Regions from separate parts of the Priestia sp. FW507-14D1A genome, predicted to be linked through region 1. Evidence: a T-box and tRNA genes for the amino acid it is inferred to sense, from the RefSeq annotation. Region 1 holds a T-box; the other holds one or more tRNA genes.
What was found. The T-box of region 1 lies ahead of alaS (alanine--tRNA ligase). A T-box ahead of a tRNA ligase gene usually reads a tRNA of that ligase, here a tRNA-Ala.
Positions count from the first base shown of each region.

Region 2: it encodes a tRNA-Ala, which carries the amino acid that the T-box ahead of alaS (alanine--tRNA ligase) is inferred to sense. The anticodon was not compared.

Region 1 covers NZ_JBYSWQ010000001.1:1,271,061-1,280,562, forward strand. Annotated here, with positions in the region: gene ruvX (Holliday junction resolvase RuvX) at 1-233, opposite strand, end outside; gene AC3WJG_RS07075 (IreB family regulatory phosphoprotein) at 234-503, opposite strand; gene alaS (alanine--tRNA ligase) at 588-3,221, opposite strand; T-box leader at 3,347-3,558, opposite strand; gene AC3WJG_RS07085 (AI-2E family transporter) at 3,610-4,671, opposite strand; gene AC3WJG_RS07090 (YrzQ family protein) at 4,786-4,920, opposite strand; gene AC3WJG_RS07095 (YrzR-like zinc ribbon domain) at 4,946-5,137, opposite strand; gene recD2 (SF1B family DNA helicase RecD2) at 5,279-7,636, opposite strand; gene AC3WJG_RS07105 (tetratricopeptide repeat protein) at 7,661-8,320, opposite strand; gene mnmA (tRNA 2-thiouridine(34) synthase MnmA) at 8,478-9,502, opposite strand, start outside.
Region 2 covers NZ_JBYSWQ010000003.1:58,438-67,939, forward strand. Annotated here, with positions in the region: gene AC3WJG_RS13825 (phosphoglycerate dehydrogenase) at 1-335, shown strand, start outside; gene AC3WJG_RS13830 (hypothetical protein) at 460-921, shown strand; gene AC3WJG_RS13835 (DUF6143 family protein) at 1,172-1,714, shown strand; gene AC3WJG_RS13840 (hypothetical protein) at 2,523-2,672, shown strand; tRNA gene AC3WJG_RS13845 (tRNA-Ala) at 2,790-2,861, opposite strand; gene AC3WJG_RS13850 (HD domain-containing protein) at 2,968-3,516, opposite strand; gene AC3WJG_RS13855 (GH25 family lysozyme) at 3,742-5,043, shown strand; gene AC3WJG_RS13860 (hypothetical protein) at 5,226-5,456, shown strand; gene AC3WJG_RS13865 (DMT family transporter) at 5,615-6,514, opposite strand; gene pdxR (MocR-like pyridoxine biosynthesis transcription factor PdxR) at 6,651-8,087, shown strand; gene AC3WJG_RS13875 (hypothetical protein) at 8,596-9,228, shown strand; gene AC3WJG_RS13880 (DUF2971 domain-containing protein) at 9,367-9,502, shown strand, end outside.

The DNA.
Region 1 (9,502 bases):
TCAATGCACGCTTCGCCTCGAGGGCCAATCGTACCATTCATATTTTTAGGAAGACCCACTACGATTTTCTCTACGGAATATTCGTCAATTAGCTGCTGTAAACGAGGATATGATTGCTCCATCTGCTCATCTGCAATTTTAATTGTTTCAATTCCTTGCGCTGTCCATCCCATTTCATCACTAACTGCCACACCAATTGTTTTGGTTCCTACATCTAATCCTAATACGCGCATTTATGAATCCTTTCGATGCTGTTGTAAATAAGATTTAACAAGTTCTTCAATGAGCTCGTCTCGCTCTAACTGGCGAATTGTGTTTCTCGCATCGTTATGACGAGGAATGTAAGCAGGGTCTCCTGATAACAAATACCCAACGATTTGGTTGATTGGGTTGTAGCCTTTTTCTTGCAGTGCGTCATAAACCGTAAACAATACTTCATGTACGTTTGTTTCAGCTGGCTCATCTTGAAAATTAAATTGCATGGTTTTATCAAATGAACTCACGGTCCCACCTCACTCTCTTAATTTGTGAACACATTGTGCACTATGCTAAGTCTTATTTATATTGTACACCAAGAAAGAGGAGAATTAAACGGATTTAACCCATTCTTCTACAGTGCCAAGTGCTTTTTCAATTTGGCTAGCGTCTTTTCCTCCAGCTTGCGCCATGTCAGGGCGTCCGCCTCCGCCTCCGCCGCAAATCGTCGCTACTTCTTTAACAAGTTTGCCAGCGTGATGGCCTTTAGCAATTAAATCTTTTGTTACACCTGCAATAATATTTACCTTTTCACCTTGTGGAGAAGCTAATACGATCACAGCGGATTCTAATTTTTGTTTTAAATCGTCAACCATTGCACGAAGGTTATTCATATCCGTTGCATTCACTTTCGCTGCTAGGACATTCACACCATTAATGTTTTGTACGCGGTCAACGAGATTGCCAGCTTCAATATTGCCAAGCTTTGTAGATAGTGAATCATTTTCACGCTGAAGATTACGAATTTCTTCTAGTAATCCTTCAACGCGCCCTACTAAATCACGCGGATTGGATTTTACTTTTGCCGCAGCTTCTTTTAGTAAGCCTACTTGATCGTTCATTAACTGATAGGCAGCTTTTCCAGTTACAGCTTCAATGCGTCGAGTACCTGCACCGATTCCCGATTCTGATACAATTTTAAATAAACCGATAACAGACGTATTTGGCACGTGACATCCACCACATAATTCTAAGCTGTAGTCGCCTACTTGTACTACGCGCACGATATCTCCGTATTTCTCACCAAATAGCGCCATTGCACCCATCGCTTTTGCTTCGTCAATTGCTTTGTTTTCAATTTGTACAGAGATGCTGTCCCAAATCTTTTCATTAACGATTTGTTCAATTTTCTCAAGCTCTTCTTGTGTCACTTGACCAAAGTGAGAGAAGTCAAAGCGCAAGCGATCCGCTGTTACTAAAGAACCCGCTTGATTAACATGCGTTCCTAACGTATCTTTTAATGCTTGATGCAATAAATGTGTTGCCGTATGGTTTTTCACAATCGCACTGCGGTTTTCTTCATCAAGCCCCGCCGTATATGTTTCACCTTTTACAAGCTCACCGTTTGTTACAGCTACCGTTTGGACATTTTGGCCGTTTGGCGCTTTTTGAACGTCTTTTACTTCCGCTGTTCCTGAAGCACTTTGAATCGTACCTTGGTCCGCAATTTGACCGCCGCTTTCTGCGTAGAATGGCGTGTGGCTTAAGATGACTTGCGCTTCTGTTCCAGCTTCAGCGCGGTCAACAAGCTCACCGTCTACAATAATTGCTTCAACAACTGTTTCTACTTCATTTTTATCATAACCAACAAACTCACTTGCAACAGTTACTTCACCAAGTACGCCGCCTTGAACTTGCATAGAGCTAGAATCTTGACGAGCAGCACGTGCACGCTCACGCTGTGCTTCCATTTCGCGTTCAAAACCTGCATGATCAATTTTCATGTTCTCATCTTCTGCATATTCTTCCGTTAATTCAACAGGGAATCCATACGTGTCATATAAACGGAAAACATCTTCGCCTTGTACCATATCACTGTTTTGCGCTTTTTCTTTTTTAATAACGGTTCCCAAAATAGCTAGTCCGTCATTTAACGTTTCGTGAAAACGCTCTTCTTCATTTTTTACTACGCGCTGGATAAAATCCGTTTTTTCCTTTACTTCCGGATAGAAATCAACCATGATTTCACCTACTACCGGCACTAGCTCGTACATGAACGGACGATTAATGTTTAGCTTTTTAGCATAGCGAACTGCTCGGCGTAACAAACGGCGCAGCACATACCCACGACCTTCATTTGAAGGAAGCGCACCATCACCTACAGCAAATGTTACCGTACGAATATGGTCAGCAATAACTTTAAATGCCGTATCTTGCTCATCATTTGTACGATATTTAGCGCCTGAAATGTTTTCTGTTGCTTCAATAATTGGCATAAACAAATCTGTATCAAAGTTTGTTTGCACGTCTTGAATAACAGAAACCATACGCTCTAAGCCCATTCCCGTATCGATGTTTTTCTTTGGAAGCGGCGTGTACGTGCCATCAGGATTGTGATTAAATTGAGAAAATACAAGGTTCCAAATTTCTAAATAACGCTCATTTTCTCCACCTGGATATAATTCCGGATCAGTTAGGTCATTTCCATATGCTTCTCCGCGATCATAAAAGATCTCTGTATTTGGACCACTCGGACCTTCTCCAATATCCCAGAAATTACCTTCTAAACGAATGATGCGCTCTTTAGGCACGCCCATTTTTTCATTCCAAATCTTAAATGCTTCTTCATCTTCGGGGTGAACTGTTACAGATAGCTTATCTGCGTCGAATCCAATCCATTTATCGCTCGTTAAAAATTCCCATGCCCATTGGATGGCTTCTTCTTTGAAATAATCACCGATAGAGAAATTACCAAGCATTTCAAAAAACGTATGATGGCGAGCCGTTTTACCTACGTTTTCGATATCGTTTGTACGAATGGATTTTTGTGCGTTACAAATACGCGGATTTTGAGGAATAACACGACCATCAAAATATTTTTTTAATGTAGCTACTCCACTGTTAATCCATAATAAAGACGGATCTTCATGCGGAACTAAAGATGCGCTTGGTTCTACATCATGGCCTTTTTCTTTAAAGAAATCTAAATACATTTGACGAACTTGTGCTGACGTCAGTTTTTTCATGATTGGTCCTCCTTTAATACTCTTCTTATTTATAGACAAAAAAATGATGACATAAAAGCATCTATTTTCTCTGTGTACAAAAGCAATTACTAGTTATTTGCACACAAAAAAACTCTCATCCCTGTAGCAGGGACGAGAGTTGAACTCGCGGTACCACCCTGATTATAAATGCCAAAAGCATTTATCACCTTCATAGCGTTAACGTTGCTGACACGGCAGGTTTTAGCCTGCACTCTGGACTAGCGTTCCGCTGCTCTTTGTTTAGCGCTTCTTTCAGCCAAGGAAGCCCTTCTCTAAAAACTAGTGTGCAACGTACTCGATCCATCATTGTGTTTAAAATATGTAGCGTTTTCTTATGGCGATATTATGACAAATTAACCGCTCTTTGTCAATGTTTGAGCGTATAAGAGCGGATATGCAAAATAGATATTTTAATGACTGCTAAAATTGGCACAGCCAAAATGAGACCCAATACTCCTCCAAATTCTCCTCCTAAAAGGAGCGCAAGCATGATAAACAAAGGATGAATATGAAGGCTCTTTCCTACGATAAGCGGAGACAGCACATTTCCCTCTAGAAACTGCAGCACAAAGATTATAATGACAATGGTAATAACCAACTTTATCGAGATTGTGGCTGCAATAATAGCCGCTGGAACCGCACCAATAATCGGGCCAAAATAAGGGATGATATTCGTTACGCCAATAATGAAGCCTAAAAGAAGTGCATAAGGCACATGAAAGAACCACAGTGCCGCTGTGGCAATCACACCAATAATGAGACAAACAAAAAATTGCCCTCTAATGTAATTGCCGAGTGATTCATTCACATCCGATAAAAAACGTTCGCCTGGTTTGTGCCACTTTTTAGGCGTGACATAAGCTGTTGCTTTCTTAATAGAGGAAAAATCCTTCAGCATATAAAAAACAATAAATGGAATAATGATTAAAATCAAAAAAGAGGTAATCAATGACTTTAATCCTTCCGCCACTTTTGTAAGCCACACGTTGAGCGTAGCCTCTACATCATCAATGCTGCCTTCAATTTTCTCATGTACACCGTTTGGAAGTGAAGTTGTACGATCATGAATCGATTCTACCCAATGTCTATATGTATTCGTAAAATGAGGCAGCTGTTCGTTTAAATCTTTTACTTGTTCCACAAAAATAGGATACGACTTATAGGCTCCAAACCCAATTCCTCCAAAAAAGATGATGTAGATCAGTAAAATAGCTAGAGGACGAGGCACGCCTTTATCATGCGTTTTTTCAATAAGCGGATGAAGTAAATATGTAATGAATGCTGCAATAAAAAAAGGCAGCAGTGCTTTTAAAAACATGTAAATAACAGGAAGCCATAAAAACTGGACTTTAAAAAAGACTAATATGCACAGCAGCGCTAATAACAGCAGTCCGAATCTATAGAACCATTTGAATGAACTATCTTTCAACGTAAACTCCTCCTCTCTTCTATTTTTTGATAAAGAAAGGAGTTTATACATGCAGTTGTCTCTTCTGCCTGCAAAAAAGCACTATTGCAGCTCAGTGCAATAGTGCTTTTTTTATTAGTGAATAGCTTTCATCATACGTTTACGCATTTTTTTCATATTTCTTTTTGTAAACATCTCTCGATCATCTGCCATTTTAAATGCATAAGCTCCAAGACCGAAAGCGACTACTGACGGAATGATTCTGCCCATTGCTCTTCCTCCCGGTAAAAAAGAATTAGAAATTGATTGTGCGCTCGTCGTCTGAGAATAAATCATCAAGCGAGCTCAATGTTCCATCTTCTTCTACTTGGTGAGTATTAATTTGTCCTTTTGAAATAGTCATTTCAATAAAACAATTCCAGCAGTAATACTGATTTACACCAATTTTGCCAACGTCAATACTTTTACAGTTTGGACATTTAAACAAAGTCGACACCTCTTTATACGTTCTACTTATATAAACGCATTATGTCCACTTCTTTCCATGTCCATACTTTATTTTCTGACAATTAGCAAAGAAGGATGGCAACAAAGGAGTTTATTTAACTCTTTGTTAGCATGCGAAAGGTTACATGAAATCATACGGCGTAACGTTTTCCATCCCAATATTTGCATCTTTCATAAATGGAATTTCGGGATCTTCTATGTCGTTATCCAAGCTTTCTCGAAGCAGCGGCTGTAAATTCGTTTGGCGAACGCTGTCTTCATTTCGGCTAACTCCAAGCTGAAACGCTTCGTCTTCTCCGCATAAAATTAAAAACTGTTTGCTTCGCGTAACGGCGGTATAAAGTAAATTGCGTCGCAGCATCCGGTAATAGCTTTTAACAATTGGAAGCACAACAATGGGAAATTCACTTCCCTGTGATTTATGAATGGAACAGCAGTATGCATGAGTTATTTGATTAAAGTCTTGCTTTGTGTAAGTTACTTCATTTCCTTCATATGAAATAACCAGCATATCCTGTTTTTCCGTATTTTCTTTGGCAAAGAAAACCGAAACGATTTCTCCCATATCTCCGTTAAATACGTTGCTATCCGGCTGATTTACAAGTTGCAGCACTTTATCTCCGACTCGGTACGTAATATCTCCGTGCTTAAGCTCTCTTCTTTGCTCAGAAGCCGGGTTAAATAATTCCTGAAGAACTTCATTCAGTTTATCAATCCCTGCAGGACCTTTATACATAGGAGCTAAAACTTGAATATCTTTAGCCTTATAGCCTTTTTTTAACGCATTCCCGCAAACTTGTTGCACAACGTTCGTAATGTGCTGTCCTTGACAACGAATAAAGGAACGATCTCCTTGCTGCCTCGATAAGTCTTCCGGAAGCTTTCCTTTTTTTATTTCATGAGCCAAATCAATAATTGACGATCCTTCCGCTTGCCTGTATACATCTGTCAGACGGACGGTAGGAACTACTTCGGAACTCAGTAAATCTTTTAATACCTGTCCCGGACCTACTGAAGGAAGCTGGTCTTCGTCTCCAACTAAAATAACCTGTAAATTAGCAGGAAGAGATTTAAACAGCTGATGAGCGAGCCACAAATCTACCATTGATACTTCATCTACAATCAGTAATTTTCCGTCAATTGGATTTTCCTCATTATGATCAAATCCTTCTTGTCCGTTCCATTTTAATAATCGGTGAATCGTGACTGCCGGAAGTCCCGTCGCTTCGCTCATTCGTTTAGCAGCTCGTCCCGTAGGTGCCACAAGTAAAACAGGAAAAGCCTCATCTTTTTTATAGTCCCCTGGATTTAACGAACATCCGTGAAGTTCTGCATAAAGTTCGACTATTCCTTTAATAACCGTTGTTTTTCCTGTACCTGGTCCACCTGTTAAGAGAAGCATTGGAGACATTAAAGCGGTTTGTATACCCTTGCGCTGAGACGGTGCATATTGGACGTCTAACCGCTCTTCTAGTTCACCCAGAGCCAATAAGAATTCTGATTCCGGAAACTGCTCTTCGTACTGCGTTTGAGCCATAATTTTTTGAATAGCTTTAACCAGCCCTTTTTCAGCATAGAAAAGGGGAGGAAAATAAATTTTTTCGTCTTGGATGATAAGCTTTTTATCTGCTTTTAATGCGTCCACTTCTCTTGTAAGATCCATTTCAGACAGATTCTCATGCCTGCTTTTCCGAAGAAGCTCTGCTGTTTTTCCATACAGCTGGTCTGCCGTAACGTATACATGCCCCATTTGATTGCATTCTTGCTCAATGACGTATAAAATACCTGCGCGCAAACGATCAGGATGATTGGTTGCCATACCAAGCCTCTTTCCAAGTTCATCGGCCCTGCTAAAACCAATACCTTGAATATCTTCTACGAGCTGATAAGGATTATTTTGAACAATTTCAAGCGCTTCTTGTTTATACGCTTGGAAAATCTTCATCGAAAGCTGCGGTCCAAACCCGAGGTCTGTCAGCTTTACCATTACTTCTTCTAACCCTTGATGTTCACGAAGCTGCGTGACTAAAGCTTCTGCCTTGTCGGCTGAAAGCCTCGGAACCTCTTTTAGCACAGACTCATTTTGCAAAATACGAAAAATAGCGCGTTCTCCTAGGGCGTCCACAATGTTTTCAGCGGTTTTTTTACCGATACCGTGAAATAAATCGCTAGACAGGTACTGAACAACCCCTTGCCTTGATTGCGGAAGTTCTTTTTTAAACTGTTCAACATGAAACTGCAGACCAAACTTTGGATGCTCTTTGAAGTCTCCGTAAAACGTGTATACTTCATCTTCATTCAGCTTAGGAAAATAGCCTGTAACGACCGTTTCTTTATCTTCAATCTCTAAATTTGTTTTTTTGATCCGTATCCGCGTAACGTTATATAAGTTTTCTTCGTTATGAAAGACCGTTACAATCGACGTGCCGCTTATATAATGACGTTCTGGCTGTGAAGGGTTCACTTGTTCTTCGTTCATGTTATCCTTCCTTTACCCGCTTTCTTAATGTTCTAATGTAGACAGCACTTGTTTGGCATTTGCTGCCATTACGTGATCTGGCTGCACGTTTAAAGCTTCATCTAACATCTCAATCGCCTTGTCTTTGTCATCTTTCATAGCATAAGCTACGCCTAAATTATAAAAAGCATCGGCATGTTCTGGCTCTTGATTGACTACCTTAAGAAATTCAGCAATTGCTTCATCTACCATTTCGAGCTGTGCTAAACAAAGACCGTACTGAAATTTTGCTTCTACGTCATGTTCGTTTAGTTCTACCGCCCGCTGAAGATAAGGCATCGCGAAACGAATTTCTTCCATATGAAACAGCGTTAAACCAAGCATAAAGTACGCATCGGATGAGTCTAAGCCTTTTTTGATTGCTAAATCAAAGTAGTGCTTTGCCTGCTCAAGCTGCTCTGCATTAAAATAAATATTTCCTGCTCCGTAATACGCTGTTGCCGTTTCTTCATCTAATTCAATCGCACGTTCATAAAATTTCAAAGCACGATCCATCTCACTAACAGCCGCTAACAAATTGCCAAAATTCACATACACAATTGGATCTTTTGGATTATCTTCAATTGCTTCTGAAAATGTTTTAGCAGCCTCTTCAAATTTCCCTTCCTGCATATACTGGATTCCTAGCTGATTTTTATCTGTCATTTTTTCGTTCACTCCACTGTTTTAGTTATGATTTAAAAGATTTTCACATCATGAAAATCTACAATATGTAAGTTATTAGTTTACCCAATAAGTAAAGTATATCATAGAAAAACCTCAGCTATATACGGCCGAGGTTTTTCGTTCTTGCTTATATGAATTATACGTACCAGATTTGCTCTTCTTCTTGAAATACTTTGTCAATTGTTGCTCCGCCAAGACATTCATCGTCTTTGTAAAACACAACTGCTTGACCTGGCGTAATTGCGCGAACAGGTTCAGCAAAAATAACCTTAATTGTATCATCATCGACTTTTTCAACAGTTACTGCTGAATCGGTTTGACGATAGCGGAATTTTGCTGTACAGGTCATTGGTGACGACCAGTCAAGGTCGCTTACCCAGCTGACATTGGTTGCTGTAAGAGATGTAGAATAGAGCAACTCATTGTGAAAGCCTTGATCGACGTACAAAACATTTTTTTCTAAATCTTTTCCGACTACAAACCAAGGTTCACCGCTGCCTCCAATACCTAAACCATGGCGTTGGCCAATTGTATAGTACATGAGACCGTCATGCTTGCCTTTCACTTCGCCGTCAAGCGTTTGCATTACACCTGGCTGAGCAGGAAGATACTGACTTAAAAATTCTTTGAAGTTGCGTTCACCAATAAAGCAAATACCTGTGCTGTCTTTTTTCGTTGCTGTAGCAAGGCCTGCTTCTTTTGCAATTTCACGCACTTTTGATTTCTCAATTTCACCAATCGGGAACATTACTTTAGAAAGCTGATCTTGTCCTAATTGATTTAAGAAATACGTTTGATCTTTATTTCCATCTACGCCTCGAAGCATTTTATACTCCCCGTCGCGGTACGCAACGCGTGCATAATGTCCTGTCGCTAGATAATCTGCTCCTAGCGTCATTGCATGCTCTAAAAAGGCTTTGAATTTAATTTCTTTATTACACATTACATCAGGATTCGGTGTACGACCTGCTTTATATTCATCTAAAAAGTAGGTAAATACTTTATCCCAATATTGTTTTTCAAAGTTGACTGCATAGTAGGGAATACCAATTTGATTACATACGCGAATAACATCGTTATAATCTTCAGTCGCAGTACAAACGCCGTTTTCATCCGTATCGTCCCAGTTTTTCATAAAGATTCCGATCACATCGTATCCTT
Region 2 (9,502 bases), on a different contig from region 1:
AAGAAAACTGTGCGGTAATGGCAGCACGTCAAGTGAAAAATTTCTTAGAAACAGGAAACGTTAAAAACTCAGTAAACTTCCCGAATGCATCTCTTCCTTACACTGGGAAAAAACGCGTAGCTGCTTTCCATCACAACGTGCCGAATATGGTAGGACAACTTACGCAAGTTTTCTCAAACTACAATTTAAACATCGCAGATATGGTGAACAGAAGCCGCGGTGAATATGCGTATACAATGATCGATATTGACAATCAAGTAAGTGACGAGATTGTGCCTGAGCTAGAAGAAAAAATTGGTCAAATTGAAGGAATTATTACAAGTCGTATTATCTAATTTGGTTACCATCATATTCTAGTGTTGCAGCCCTAACTTAGAAAAGTTAGGGCTGTTTTTACATAGTGTTTATCTTCATATCATTTCCTTCATTCCCATAGCATATAGAAATACCTTTAAAGAGGTGAACGTTTTGTCAGGAGAACTGATCGGAATTTTGATAGGGTCGCTCATCGCGCTGTCAGGAACATTCATTACGTCTGTCGTAGCCATAGTGATGTCGAAAGAGCAATACAAGCAAGAGCTTCGCAAAGCATTTATCCAAAAGAAAGTTGATGCCTATACCCATGTGTGTCAAGTTATTCTAGCTATAAAAAACGATTTACTTACAAAAACTATTTCTTCAGCCGGATTAAACTGGACGGCTCAATCTATTAACAAACTAGCAGATGTGTGTATTACGGAAGGGCTATGGATCGATGAAGAAGACAGCAAAAAGCTGGAGGTTCTGCAGAAGCAGCTTTCAAAGTTTGCATTGGATGAAATAGAACTGTCTAGACATGATATTCTCACAGCCTGTTATGAAATTGTTGAATATTGTGAAAAAAAAGTAAGAATTCTTCATTTTATGACTACAAAAGAATAGGTGGTTATTTAAGAAGTGATAGTAGAAGTATTAAAAAAGCATCGGAATACAAAGTAAAAAACAATCCGTTTATACACCAGCAGTTAACGAGGACATTAGTAAGGTAAAGGCCAAGAGGAAATTTTATTTTGTAAAAGCGATAGGAAAAGATAGGCTCAGTACCGGGTCTATCTTTTTGCGTTTATATAAAGAGTAAATATATTTATATATGCATGTGTCCAAAAATATAGTACAGAAAGGAGATGATGGTATGTCAAATTACGAGTCGAGTAAACCTTATATTAAAGCTGTTAATATACCTAATCCTTTATATCAATCTTTAAAAGGAGACTATTTTGTTGGACAAACTGAGCCTATTCGTTTTGGTGGAAATAGAAATGCTTGGGGCGGGTTAGTTAACCCTTCCGGATCCGGAGTAGATTTATTTGTGAATGCTTTTACTATCACTAACTATTCCAACGAACCTTTTACTGCTGAAATTTGGTTTAACTCTATCCCGCCTGGAAAAGGAACAACTTCAGATAATGTGAGTCCAGCAAATGCTACAATACGTTCAAAACCAAAAGGGAAAATTAAATTTGCAGAAATGGTAAAAGGCTTTCCTACTAAAGGGGTAAACGTATTTAACCGTGTTGTTCCGCCGAAAAGTACATTGGTAAGTGATGAAGACGGCAAATTTATCTTTCCAAACAACGGTTCATACGTTATTTTCTTAGTTTCTCCGGGAAACAAAGAAATTGAAGCTGAAATTGCATATGGATGGTTCGAGAAAAAACGTAAGAAGGACTGTTAACTAAATAGGTCTTAACGATTGTATAAGCAGTGTATGAGCTATTTCATATTTCATACAGTTCTTAACAAACAGTAAGTGTCTATGAAAAGAACTTTGTAGCAACATACAAAGTTCTTTTTTTATAGCTTGCGTTTTTTCGTTCAATTGTGGATATAACTAAAGAAAAACAAAGCAAGCAAAAGGATAATTCCAACTACACAAGCCATTTGAATGGTATTTAAGGATGTTGATAACCAAAGGATTAAAGCGATAATACATAAAACTAAGCTACCTAGTACAATGGCAAAACGAATAACAAAAACGACTGTTATAGAACGAATGCCACATACAGCTGATATACTAATCACTTCTTTGTAGAATGAAATAACTTTTCTGTCCAGGGTATAAGCATACTTAACATCTCACGTTAATGTCTACATTCACATTATCTTAAGTTTCAATTCATACTGGCTTCATATAAATTAATCATACTGAATGTATTAATAAAAGATATGAGGTGGAACAATGTTAAACAAGCTTTTTAAACTATTTACAATAGAAACCGAGATATCTAAAGATAAAGAAGTAGATCTCCACGAAGAGAACGATTTTAACGAAGTTTGTGATGATCATTTCATTATAGATGAGTATTAGAAGCCCTATAAAACGCTGCAAAATTGAAAGAATTGATTGAGTATATCTGTATAACCAGTAATTGTACAAGGGTCGTAAAGGTATACTTTTACGGCGAATTAATATTGATGAATTGCTTTTTTCGTGAAACAATGTGAAAAAAATGGGCATCCTAGAAGCAAAAGGAGGGGATAGAATGGGCAAAGAACCAAATGATGAAACAAGTGAAGGGCTGAATCAGCTTTTTGAAATCATCAATGCAAAAGGCGACGAGGGCGAACTTAGAGAAATTGTAAGCAGGAGCAGTGAAAAAAATAATCATAAAAACCATGAGGATCAATCGTAAAAAGAAAATAAAAAACCTCTTCATGGAAATCATGAAGAGGTCAGATGAAATAGTATTGCAACCATTCCACCCTGCAGAGTGTTAAAGTGTTTTAAACTCTTGATACGACTGGTTTTATGGAACTGATGGGATTCGAACCCACGACCCCTTGTCTGCCAGACAAGTATTCTCCCACTGAACTACAGTCCCGATTATGTAGAGTCTTTATTGCGTGTTGACTCTACTATATTTTAATACGTATACCGCGCGTTCGCAATAGTTATTTTCAGTGTTTTCTAATTTCTTCATGTGAATATTAACTTCTAAAAAAATCATTTACTTCTTGTTTGTACGTATAAAAAAAACTTGGAATTTGGTTTGGTTCCAATCCTTGTGCAGCATATTTGCTGATGGATTCGTAGTACCATTTCTGCTTTTCGAATCCTCTTTTAAAGCTATTCCAAATCGTATCTCCTTGCTGATCGTAGCTTTCTTTGAAAGACCGTAAATTGTCTAATTTATCTGCTACAATTAAAGATTTCACTTCAAGAGAACCAGTTTTCACAATTTGAATTGTATGCTGTTTACGCTCTTCCCAGCTTTTTGATTTGTTTTCTGTATGAGCTTCAACAATCCCCGCTACCTCTAAACCAAATCTTTGTACAATTTCTTCGAGGGTTACACTTGTATCTTCTACAGCATCATGCAGATAAGCTGCTGCAATTACTTCTTCACTAAAACCCGCTTTTTCTAAAATATTACCTACGTTAATAGGGTGAACAATATAAGGTGTATCGGACAACTTGCGCATTTGGCCGCTATGAGCGTGTTCTGCATATCTACGTGCTTCTTTTATTAAAGACATCATATTCCTCCACTTTTTATTCAGTATATCTTCATATTATTAGTATAAACGAATATAGCTTTCCTCACTTTATAAAATTGCACAAATTCATTTCTTATAATAAGGGAAGGCTACCAAAATCCCTTCATATTGTAGTTTTTTTATAAAGCCTAATATCTATTTAATAGGCCTGTATCAGTTGCCATTTCCTTTTTTATTCATAGTTTGTATGAAGGAGTGATAGCAATGCAAAACCGTAATAATCAAAATATTAAGGTCATTGATGTTTCTCATCACAACGGAACAATTGATTGGGCAAAAGTGGCGTCGGATGGTGTAAAAGGCGCGTATATTAAATTAACAGAAGGTACAACCTTCTTAGATAAAAAATCATATGATAATTATATAGGTGCAAAAAATGCAGGTCTACGTGTAGGCTTTTATCACTTTGCTCATGCTGATAATGATCCCATTGCAGAAGTTAATTTCTTTTTAAATAAATTAGGCAGCATGAAGGTTGATTTGCCTCATTGCTTAGATTTGGAAGAAAATAAAGGGAAAACAAAAGCGCAGGTCACAGCCTTTGCAGTTAGATGGATGGAGTATATTGAAAGGAAAACAAGCATTACGCCTATTCTTTACACGGGGTATAGTTTTATTAAATCCAATTTTACAAGCGCTGTGGCAAGATATCCGCTATGGATAGCTCGTTACAGTGGAAGTAACCGTTCTAAGGGATTTGCTAACCCAGGTGATACGGCGATTTGGGATAGATGGTCTATGTTTCAATATACAGATCAAGGAAAAGTAAACGGGATTAAAGGCAATGTTGATATCAATGAAATGGACCTGGATTTCTTTAATAGTATTAATACGGGCGTGACGGTGGTGGAAAATAATAAGCCGTCAGCACAATTGCAGCAAGGTGATAGCGGACTAGCTGTAAAAGAACTGCAGCAAAACTTAATTAAATTAGGATTTGAACTTTCCCAGCAAGGAACCGATGGTCAATATGGCAGCGAAACTGTTGCAGCTGTTAAAGCTCTTCAAGAAAAGTATGGATTAACGTCAACTGGAAAAGCTGATGAGAAAACATTAGCTAAAATAATGGAATTGCTTAAGGGTGTAAGCAATTCTGTCGAAGAATCATTACCAAAGGTTACTTCACTCGGAGATAAATATTCTTTTCAAGTAAAAGCGAAGAAGGATATTGGAGTCTACAAATATGCGAATATAACAGAGAATTTTAGAACTATAAAAAAAGGAACGGTATTTAGTGTATATGGCTATACGAATGCAGCATGGGCTGTTCCAGGCGGATTTGTGCAAATGAAAGACGTAGAACCTATCCCAATTACAATTAAAACAGGCGGATTAAGTAAAGACATGGAAACAGAGTTTCGTGCTTTCTTAAAAAATGAAGGAATCGACAGTGAATTACACGTACATGCAATAGGTAATCCGTCCGCTGAACTTACCGCAGCTGGGCTGGATTTTGTAAAACTTAAACAGTTTTTAGATAAAAAAGGCTGGTACTACAAGCAATAAACTCCCGTTCCGAAGAGCGGGGGTTTATTTTGGTATTTTGTAAAAAAAAGAATAGCAGAGATGAATTAAGTAATTAAAATATGTTCTAAATAACAAAGTAGGTGATAACAAAAAAGTTTCTATGTATAGTTCACCTCTAACAGTCATATTTTTAGTCAACGGCTCATGGAGGGTGAATGAATATGAAAAATACGCAGATTCGAATTGAAACACTATCCTATCACTATGAAAGTATTATGGTGAATGATGAAGTAGAGCGTGCGATAAAAAGTATCGAAGTGACGTATCGAGCATATAAACATAACCATGTTTTAAATGGACATGTAGTACTTTCAGGAGAAGAGATTTACGATCTTCAGCAGCTGACTCACGCAGTGGCTGGGAAAATAAAAGCGGAATTAGAAACTACATAAAAAAGCGCCTTTCTTTAAATCTTAGTTTAAGATTTAAAGAAAGGCGCTTTTTTATTAATTGTTAATTAAACTGCAAAAAGAAGAAGTTAAAGTATGTTCTAAATAAAATATATAAATAAAAAACATAGCCTCTAAGACAATTCCTTAAAGCATACACATTATCTTTGCATTGTGAACTTTGTCTCTTTTACCACTACTTTTCTTTTACTATGTGTAAGCAACACGCCGCATAACGTAATGATGCTTCCCACAATGGAAGTTGCACTCGGGATATCTTTTAAAAGCAGCCACGCTAAGAAAAAGGACAGCGCAGGAGTTAAGTAAAGAGAAAGGGCAGCCTCAGCAGAACCTATACGCGATGTCAGATAAGCGAGTACCATATAGGGAATAACGGTTGGAAATAATCCTAAATATATCACGCTTATCGCTGATCTGACAGAGATATGTGCAAGTTCTGTTTCTAACCCAGGTAAAAAAACAAGCATAGAAATTGTAGCCCCCCAAATACTGTACGTCACAAAAGAAAGAAAACCATACTTTTTTAATAAATTTTTTTGACATACTATATAGATGCTTTCTGCAAGGGCAGCTAGCAGAATCAGTAAGATTCCATTAATTGAGTGTACAAAGTTCTCTTTGCTGAAGGTTAAAAGTGCAATACCTGCAAAGCTTACTGCAGATCCAATCCATTTTCTTTTTCCGAACTCCTCCTGAAAAAGAAAAATAGCTAAAAGCGAAGAAAAAATAGGAGTAGTCGAGACCAGTAAACTCGCAATACCCGCACTCACCGTTTTTTCTCCAATGTTTAATGCCGTGTGATATACGGTAAAACCTAAAAAACCGAGTGCTAAAAGAAGTGGAATATCTTTTATATGAGGCAAGCGCATGCGTGTACCTATTGCAATAACTAACAGTACTAAAGAAGCAATACTTAACCGAACAAAAGCAAGGTGCTGAGGAGAAAACGATTCCAGCCCTATTTGAATAACTGGAAATGCTGAAGCCCATAAGCTAATCATCAGTATATGTAAGAACACCAGACTAAACGTTAATTTCATGCCTATTCATCTCCATTTTTCATTTTGAATCCAACCAGTATCTATTGTGGTTCCCATGTTAATAAACATTTGATAAAATGTCTTCAACCAGTTTAAAAGCAATTAACCCAACCACTTTAAAAACAGGAGTAAATGTATGAATCAAGGAAACAGTTCAAGTTATCCAAAATACAAACACATCATTGATTTTATGAAAGAGAAAATTGCGCGTGGAGAATGGCCGATTGGAAGTAAAATTCCTAGTCAGCGAAAGCTTGCTGCTATGTTAGATGTTAACCGAAGTACGGTCATCACGGCATTAGAGGAATTAACAGCGGACGGTTTAATTGAAGGTAAGATGGGAAAGGGAACAATCGTTATAAATAATACATGGACACTCTTGGCTACGACTCCGCCCGATTGGAATGTTCATGTGAAGTCAGGTATGCATCGTCCGAGTCAAGCAATGGTACAAGATATCAATGAATCTGAATTTAACTCAAACCTTATTCAATTAAGCAAAGGAGAGCTTTCACCTGACATATTCCCTAAAGATAAAATGAAATACGCTATGGAAAAAGTAGCAAAAAACATGGAGGTTCTGGGATACGAAGAACCAAAGGGGTATTTTCCTTTACGAAAAGAGTTAAGTGCGTATATGAAAACAATGGGGATTGAATCTTCTCCAGATTCTATTTTAATTGTTTCCGGCGCTCTTCAAGCTCTTCAGCTTATTTCAATTGGACTGCTGCAAAAGAGCTCTTCGGTTTTGCTAGAAAAACCTTCTTATCTATACTCCTTACATGTATTTCAATCAGCGGGAATGAAACTCAAAGGTCTTTCTATGGATGAGGAAGGAATAAAAGTAACAGCTATAAAACGCGCCGACCCTCAAGAAGGGCAAGCTATTTTATATACAAATCCATGTTTTCATAACCCAACGGGAACATTAATGTCACAAAAAAGGCGTTACGATTTGCTGAAAGAATGTGAGGAACATCAGCTTCCTATTATTGAAGATGATTTATACCGCGAATTATGGCTAAATAAACAGCCTCCGTTGCCATTAAAGGCTTTAGATAGAAATGGACACGTGTTATATGTTAGCAGTCTTTCTAAAACATTAAGCCCGGGATTACGTATCGGATGGATAGTCGGCCCAGAACCAGTCATTGAGCGTTTGGCGGATATTAAAATGCAAACGGATTATGGATCTAGCTCATTGTCTCAAAGAGTGGCAGCAGAATGGTTTAAAAATGGCTTATATCAACAGCATATGGAAACGGTACGAACCGAATTGCGAACAAGAAGAAAAGTTATGCTGAATGCTTTAGAAACATATGCAGGAGATGTAGCGACATGGACGAATCCTGAAGGAGGCTTTTTTATATGGGTGCATATTCAACCTTCTATTTCAATGAAATCTTTATACTCTCGTGCTTTGAAAAGAGGGATATTGCTTAATTCCGGAAGTATCTATGCGCAAGAAACCGGCAGTTATCTCCGGCTTTCTTACGCCTATGCCTCTTTACCAGATATCGATAGAAGCATTAAAATTCTTGCTGGACTTATTCGGGAATTGCAAGTACAGTAAAAAGGAATAGCGGATTATTTGCTATTCCTTTTTACTTGTATCAAACTCTTCTTCCTATAAAAAACTCCAAGTAACAACTGACTATATATTACCGTCTATAAATCTATGTTATTTTTTATGATAAAAATAAGTTAAGAAGACTTTTAATTTGCTTTCTGTGCGTTTTACATGTAAATCATGAATGGTTTTAACTACGTAATCATTATCAAACATTTCCAACACCTCAATTATTGTTAAGTTTCCTGTTTGTTATAGTTTATGAAATAATCAGACGCATATCATCCGCCATCAGCTGTAACTTTGCGGTTCATCTTTTACAACTAAAGGCTGAAACGTACGCTCATAATTGAATGCACGAATAACAGGATATGCAAAAAAATGAAAAGTGTGCACGTTTTGTTTTAAAAAAGGCTATATCTAAAAAAAAGAAAATTGTCACACACATTTATGAATATGTATCTACTAAGTAAGAAGATTTTTTTAGTTGGTGGGATTGAAGGTGAAAAAGATGGATGAATTATTTAAAGATCTTGATGTGTACAGAACGCAAGAAGAAATGAAGCAGTATTTTGAACATACGCAGCAAATGATTCATCAAAACAGAGAATATATAAAATTAGCCCGACTTAAAAAAGGGCGTTTCAAAAAGTTTTTTGAAGAGTTTTATCCGCTTTATTGCTTCAGCCAATCTTCCTATTGTCCGAGGAATTCAAAATTGAAGCTTATTATTGGAAGTCAAGGATACGACGGATTAATTCTTCAGCCGGATGGTACTGAAAAACGAATTGAAATTACTTCTTACAAAGATGGGAAACTGGAATTTGAAGATGCACAGAGGGTGAATTCAGGAAATTTTGCTCTACCTCGTATCCAGACGGAAGGTTCTGTAGAAGAGTATATAGAAAAAGTGCTAGAAAACATCCAAAAAAAGAGCAAAAAAGATTACAGTGGAGCATCCATTCTATTTGTTGTACACACATTTCATTATTTTGAAGCCTGCGGAAAAAGTTCAGCTGCCTTTATTCGTACCTTAAAAAAAGAAATGAAGAATACTGATTTTCGAGCGGATAAAATTTATTTATTGGAATTAAATCAGCCAGAAAGTGAAAGTGTTAAGCAAAACATTCATTTCATTAAATAAGAAGACACGCTGCAGATGTTGAGGCGTGTCTTCTTTTCTGATAACAGAACTCTCTTAATACAGGTGGATAATTTTGAAAATTACAACAATTAAGTGCTATAATTCAAGTATGAATATGCATTCAGAGGAGGAAAACCGATGGATTTAGCTTATAGAGATAAAGCTTACGAATATGCCAAAAGATTCGAATCTAGCTATGACGATTATGATGAACGCTATAAGGTGCACAATAATCCGACGGTGTGGCGATTTATGCCCCTGTCTGATTTTCAAG